3 regions of the Pseudomonas sp. NY8896 genome follow, and region 1 is predicted to be linked to each of the others. Evidence: predicted binding sites of a transcription regulator. Region 1 holds the regulator's gene; each other region holds the start of a gene.

The links. The regulator sigma-54, encoded in region 1, starts transcription at its own class of promoters, with help from an activator protein. The targets are predictions, from matches to a motif close to ANTGGCATNNANNTTGCTNT.
Region 2: glnA (type I glutamate--ammonia ligase) is a predicted target of sigma-54. The motif match lies at 1,453-1,472, and genes of this name have one in related genera.
Region 3: nirB (nitrite reductase large subunit NirB) is a predicted target of sigma-54. The motif match lies at 1,070-1,089, and genes of this name have one in related genera.

The regions. Positions count from the first base shown of each region.
Region 1 is NZ_CP132350.1:5,697,228-5,699,495, reverse strand. It holds gene raiA (ribosome-associated translation inhibitor RaiA) at 1-121, opposite strand, end outside; gene Q9451_RS25740 (RNA polymerase factor sigma-54) at 201-1,694, opposite strand; gene lptB (LPS export ABC transporter ATP-binding protein) at 1,870-2,268, opposite strand, start outside.
Region 2 is NZ_CP132350.1:6,514,088-6,516,355, reverse strand. It holds gene glnA (type I glutamate--ammonia ligase) at 1-1,355, opposite strand, end outside; gene thiI (tRNA uracil 4-sulfurtransferase ThiI) at 1,783-2,268, shown strand, end outside.
Region 3 is NZ_CP132350.1:5,354,161-5,356,428, forward strand. It holds gene nirB (nitrite reductase large subunit NirB) at 1-945, opposite strand, end outside; gene Q9451_RS24100 (bifunctional nitrate reductase/sulfite reductase flavoprotein subunit alpha) at 1,248-2,268, opposite strand, start outside.

The sequences.
Region 1 (2,268 bases):
TGATGACCTGCACGTTGGTGATCTTGTCGAAGTGACTTTCCACGCGAGCGAGCTTTTCAAGCACATAATCGCGAAGTGGCTGGGTGACTTCTACATGCTGTCCACTGATATTGACTTGCATACAGCTTCTCCTTTGTTGCCCGTGCATAAAGAAGCAGGTCTTGCACCTGCCCCACAAACGCTGTGGCACATCTCAGGGGCTACATCAGTCGCTTGCGCTCGCTCGACGGTGCGATGCCGAGGGACTCGCGGTACTTGGCGACGGTGCGACGGGCTACCTGGATGCCTTGTGCCTCCAGTAAACCAGCGATCTTGCTGTCACTCAATGGCTTTTTCTGATTTTCCGCTGCAACCAGTTTTTTGATGATCGCGCGGATCGCCGTGGACGAGCATTCTCCGCCTTCGGAGGTGCTGACGTGGCTGGAGAAAAAGTATTTCAGTTCGTAGATGCCACGCGGTGTGTGCATGTACTTTTGCGTGGTAACCCGCGAAATGGTCGACTCGTGCATGCCCACCGCTTCGGCGATGTCGTGCAACACCAACGGCTTCATTGCTTCATCGCCGTGGTCGAGGAAGCCGCGCTGGTGCTCGACGATCTGCGTGGCAACCTTCATCAGTGTTTCATTGCGGCTTTGCAGGCTCTTGATGAACCAGCGCGCTTCTTGCAGCTGATTGCGCATGAAGGTGTTGTCGGCGCTGGTGTCGGCACGGCGTACGAAGCCCGCGTACTGTGGGTTGACGCGCAGGCGTGGGATGGCTTCCTGGTTCAGCTCCACCAGCCAGCGCTCGCTGTCCTTGCGCACGATGACGTCAGGCACTACGTACTCGGGCTCGCTGGATTCGATCTGCGAACCGGGGCGCGGGTTGAGGCTTTGCACCAGCTCGATGACCTGGCGCAGCTCGTCTTCCTTGATTTTCATGCGCCGCATCAACTGGCTGTAGTCGCGGCTGCCGAGCAGGTCGATGAAATCGGTGACCAGGCGCTTGGCTTCGGTCATCCACGGGGTGCTGGCGGGCAGCTGGCGCAGTTGCAGCAGCAGGCATTCGCCCAGGTTACGTGCGCCCACGCCAGCTGGCTCGAACTGCTGGATGCGGTGCAGTACCGCTTCGACTTCGTCCAGCTCGATATCCAGCTCAGGGTCGAAACCTGCGCAGATTTCCTCGAGGGTGTCTTCCAGATACCCCTGGCCGTTGATGCTGTCGATCAGGGTTACGGCGATCAGGCGGTCGGTATCGGACATCGGCGCCAGGTTCAGCTGCCACAGCAGGTGGCTTTGCAGGCTCTCGCCGGCCGATGTGCGGGTGGTGAAGTCCCACTCGTCGTCATCGTTGCTCGGCAGGCTGCTGGCGCTGGTCTGGTAGATGTCTTCCCAGGCGGTATCGACCGGAAGCTCGTTGGGGATGCGCTCGCTCCACTCACCGTCTTCCAGGCTGTCGGCACTGACAGTGCTTTCCTGGAAGCTATTGTCCTGGGCTTCGGCGGCCGGCTTGTTTTCGGCGTTGTCCGCCATCGGGTCGCTGTTGTCGAAGTCGTCGCCGTCTTCCTGACGTTCGAGCATCGGGTTCGACTCCAGCGCTTCCTGGATTTCCTGTTGGAGGTCCAGGGTGGAAAGCTGGAGCAGACGGATGGCCTGTTGCAACTGCGGTGTCATCGTCAGTTGCTGGCCCATTTTTAGGACGAGCGATGGTTTCATGGCTGGGGCTTAATACCTTGTTCGCCGGCGCGCATGCGCCATCCACTACACGAGGGCGCCGAGGCGCCAGATCAAGCAAGTTTTATGCCTTAAATTGTAGCGTTTGCCTAGAGTACCGTAACAACTTTACCCGTAGTTTTGGGGCTATTTGCCGGTACTCCAGGCGCGCCTCGGGTCAGAGGCGGAACTCGTGGCCCAGGTAAACCTCTTTGACCAGATCGTTGGCAAGGATGGTTTCGGCGTCGCCTTCGGCAATCAACCGGCCATCGTTGACGATGTAGGCGGTTTCGCAGATATCCAGGGTCTCACGCACGTTGTGATCGGTGATCAGTACACCGATACCTTTGGCCTTGAGGTGGTGGATGATCTGCTTGATGTCGCCGACCGAGATCGGGTCGACACCTGCGAACGGTTCGTCCAGCAGGATGAACTTGGGTGCGGTCGCCAGGGCGCGGGCAATTTCGACGCGGCGGCGTTCACCGCCGGACAGGCTCATGCCGAGGTTGTCGCGGATGTGGCTGATGTGGAACTCCTGCAGCAGGCTTTCCAGCTCCTTGCGGCGGCCTTCGCGGTC
Region 2 (2,268 bases), 820 kb from region 1:
TTGATTTCTTCTTCGCTCTTCAGCTCGATGAAGGCATCGATGAAGTCGTCGGAGAACACGCCGCCCTTGGTCAGGAACGCGCGGCCTTTGTCCAGCTCTTCCAGAGCCTCTTTCAGGCTGCCGCACACTTGCGGGATGTTCTTGGCTTCTTCTGGTGGCAGGTCGTACAGGTTCTTGTCGGCCGCGTCGCCTGGGTGGATCTTGTTCTGGATGCCATCCAGGCCAGCCATCAGCAGGGCCGCGAAGGCCAGGTACGGGTTGGCCGATGGGTCCGGGAAGCGGGCTTCGATACGGCGGGCTTTCGGGCTGCCGACGTAAGGAATACGGATCGAGGCGGAACGGTTGCGAGCCGAGTAGGCCAGCATTACCGGGGCTTCGAAGCCTGGGACCAGACGCTTGTAGGAGTTGGTCGACGGGTTGGTGAAGCCGTTCAGGGCCTTACCGTGCTTGATGATACCGCCGATGAAGTACAGGGCGGTGTCGGACAGGCCGGCATAGCCTTCACCCGAGAAGGTGTTCTTGCCGTCTTTCCAGATCGACATGTGTACGTGCATGCCCGAGCCGTTGTCGCCGTACAGAGGCTTAGGCATGAAGGTGGCGGTACGGCCGTAGGCGTCGGCAACGTTGTGCACGACGTATTTCAGCGCCTGTACTTCGTCAGCCTTTTTCACCAGGGTGTTGAACTTGACGCCGATTTCGTTCTGGCCGGCAGTCGCCACTTCGTGGTGGTGAACTTCAACGGTCTGGCCCATTTCTTCCAGTGCGTTGCACATGGCAGTACGGATTTCGTGGTCGTGGTCGAACGGCGGAACCGGGAAGTAGCCGCCCTTCACGCCTGGACGGTGGCCTTTGTTGCCGCCTTCCACGTCAGCGTCGGTCATCCACGAGCCTTGCTCGGAGAAGATCTTGAACATCGAGCCGGAAATGTCCGACTTGAACTTCACTTCGTCGAAGATGAAGAACTCAGGCTCTGGGCCGGCGAAGACGGTGTCACCGATGCCGGTGCTCTTCAGGTACTCTTCGGCACGCTTGGCGATGGCGCGTGGGTCGCGATCGTAGCCCTGCATGCTCGACGGGTCGACGATGTCGCAGGTGATGATCAGGGTTGGCTCTTCGGTGAACGGGTCCAGGACGGCAGTGTCGTCGACCGGCATCAGGATCATGTCGGAGGCTTCGATGCCTTTCCAGCCAGCGATGGAGGAACCGTCGAACATCTTGCCGACTTCGAAGAAGTCTTCGTCCAGCGCATCACGCGACGGCATGGTCACGTGGTGCTGAATGCCTTTGGTGTCCGTGAAACGCAGATCAATCCACTTGACGTCATGATCTTTGATGAGTTGAACCGACTTCGACATGTTGTCCTCCGGATGGTCTAGAGCGCGGTGGGCCGCTGCCCTGGAAAAAGGGTGTTGCCGGGCGCGGATAGTCGGCCAAGCTTACCTGCCTCACAAGGGAGCAAATTGCATGCCAGTGCCCGAAAATGGCGAAGGCGGGATAAAAGGGGGCGTTTGTGGGCATTTGGCGTAGGGGTGGCGGGTAAAAATGCACCCTTTAGATGCGAGTTTTGGTGTCAACGCACCAATACAGTGCGCGATCTGGGCTTTGTGCTTTCTTTGAGGGCTTTCCGCGGGTTTGCACGCGAAAAGGCCGGAACAGGCGGCACAAAACCCGCCTCATGCATTTATCTCAAAGCTTCTGATCAAAAGTTGGTCAAATCCTGAGCAATTTCCGATATAATTCGCGCCCCTCATTTTCGGCAGGCCCTGCGCGCGCTGTTAACCAATGAAACTTATCGTCAAAGTCTTCCCAGAAATCACCATCAAGAGCCGGCCGGTGCGCAAGCGTTTCATCCGCCAGCTCGCCAAGAACATCCGCAACGTGCTCAAGGACCTCGATCCTGAGCTCGCGGTCGATGGTGTCTGGGACAATCTCGAAGTGGTCACCCGCATCGAGGACGAAAAAGTCCAGCGCGAGATGATCGAGCGCCTCACCTGCACGCCGGGTATCACCCACTTCCTGCAGGTAGAGGAATACCCGCTGGGTGACTTCGACGACATCGTCGCCAAGTGCAAGCACCACTTCGGTCACCTGCTGGCCGGCAAGCACTTCGCCGTGCGCTGCAAGCGCGGTGGCCACCATGACTTCACCTCGATGGACGTCGACCGTTACGTCGGCAGCCAGCTGCGCCAGCAGTGTGGCGCCGCCGGCATCGAGCTGAAGAAGCCCGAAGTGCTGGTGCGCATCGAAATCCGCGACCAGCGCCTGTAC
Region 3 (2,268 bases), 340 kb from region 1:
CTCCCCCATCAGCAACGCCGCCAGGTTGCGGGCCATGCCGTAGCCTGGGGCAACCAGGCCGAAAACGCTGCCGTTCCACGAGGCGCACTCTCCAATGGCAAAGATGCGTGGGTCGCTGCTGCGGCAGTGATTGTCGATCACCACACCGCCGCGCGCGGCGATCTCCAGGCCGCAGGCTCTGCCCAAGGCATCCTGTGGGCGGATACCAGCGGAGAACACGACCAGGTCGGTTTCCAGGTGCTCGCCGCCGTCGAAGTTCATGCGATAGCGGTAGCTTTCACCGTCGTTGATCGACTGGGTGGCACGTGACAGGTGCACCCCCACGCCCAGCGCCTCGATCTGCGCTTTAAGCGCGGCACCGCCCTCACCGTCCAACTGCACCGGCATAAGCCGTGGAGCGAATTCAACGACGTGGGCCTCCAGGCCCAGCGACTTGAGGGCGTTGGCGGCTTCCAGGCCAAGCAGGCCGCCACCGACCACCACGCCACGACGCGCACCGGCTGCGGCAGCGCGAATGCCATCAAGGTCGTCCAGGGTGCGGTACACCAGCCGGGCATTGCCGCTGGAGCCTTCGATCGGCGGTACGAAGGGGTAGGAACCGGTGGCCAGCACCAGTTGCTCGTAGCCGTATCGGCCCTCGGCGGTGACCACCTCGCAGCGCTCGCGGTCGATCTCCAGCACAGCCTCACCCAGGTGCAGGTGCACGCCGTTGGCGTTGTAGAAATCGTGCTCGCACAGGGCCAGGGTTTCGGCACAACTGCCACCGAAGTATTCGGACAGGTGCACGCGGTCGTAGGCGCGTTGGCGCTCTTCGCCGAACACCCGCACCTCGAAGCGCTGCAGGGCGCCACGGCTGACCAGTTGTTCGACGCAATGGTGGCCGACCATGCCGTTGCCGACGATGACCAGTCGCTCTCGTTGCCCGCTGCTCACTGTTGCCTTCATAAGCCGATCCTCGATCAAAAAAAAGGCGCCTGGAGCCGAAGCTCCAGGCGCCTTTGCCTGTATTCATCACGGTAGGGGCCCGGGTTGATCGCCGTTGATCAGCGGGGCTTGTTGTATTGGAGATAAAGCAGGGACTGTGCCAATTGCTTTATCTGTGCCGGTCTCTTCGCGGGTAAACCCGCGCCCACAGGGATCTCCAAAGGTCGGCAGACTTGTACGGTACCTGTAGGAGCGGGTTCACCCGCGAAGAGGCCGGCACAGGTATGCACATTCACAGTGCACAACAGCCCATCCCGGTGCGCTCAGTACACATCGCGCCTATACCGCTTGGCCTTGTTCAATGTTTCGACATAGGCATCCGCATCCACTTTCCCGTGCACGGCAATGACTTCACGTAACGCCGCATCCACATCCTTGGCCATGCGCTGGGCATCCCCGCAGACATAAAAATACGCGCCTGCCTCCAGCCATTGCCATACCTGTGCTCCCTGCTCTCGCAGGCGTTGCTGTACATAGATCTTCTCGGCCTGGTCGCGGGAAAACGCTGTATCCAGCCGTAGATGACCACCTGCCTGCCAGGCCTGCAATTGTTCCCGGTAATAGAAGTCGGTTGCCGCGTACTGCTCGCCAAAGAACAGCCAGTTACCGCCTTTCGCCCCCCGCGCCTCCCGTTCTTCGAGGAAGGCGCGAAACGGCGCAATACCAGTGCCAGGGCCAACCATGATTACCGGCACATTGTCGTCCTCGGGCAGGCGAAAGTGCTTCGACACCTGCGGGAAAATTGCCACCTTGAGTGCCTGCGCACGGTCAGCAAGGAAGCTTGAACACACGCCTTTACGTTTGCCATAACGCACCGTGGAAACCGTCAGGTGCACCTGCTCCGGGTGCGCCAGCGGGCTGGAGCTGATCGAGTAGAGCCGCGGCTGCAACGGCTTGAGCAGCTCCAGCCAGTGGGCCAGTGGCAACTGCTGGGGGAAGGCGCGCAGCACATCGGTCAACTGCCGGCCCCACAACCAGTCCTGCAGCTCGGCCTTGCACGCGGGCTGCAGCAGGCGCTGCAGGTCGGGCGCATTGCCTGCAAATGCTTGCAGCTGTTGAGGGCTTACCTTGGCAATTTCCAGATGCGCCTGCAGGGCTTCGGCCAGTGGCATGGCAGGCTGGCCTTTCAACTCGACCAAGGCCTGGCCATCAAGCTGCGTCAGTGCCAGCAGCTCGTCGACCAGAGCCGGGCAATTGCGCGGCCACACGCCCAAGGCGTCACCGGCGGCGTAGGTGAATCCGCTACCGCTCAGGTCGAAGACCAGCTGGCGGGTTTCCTTGCTG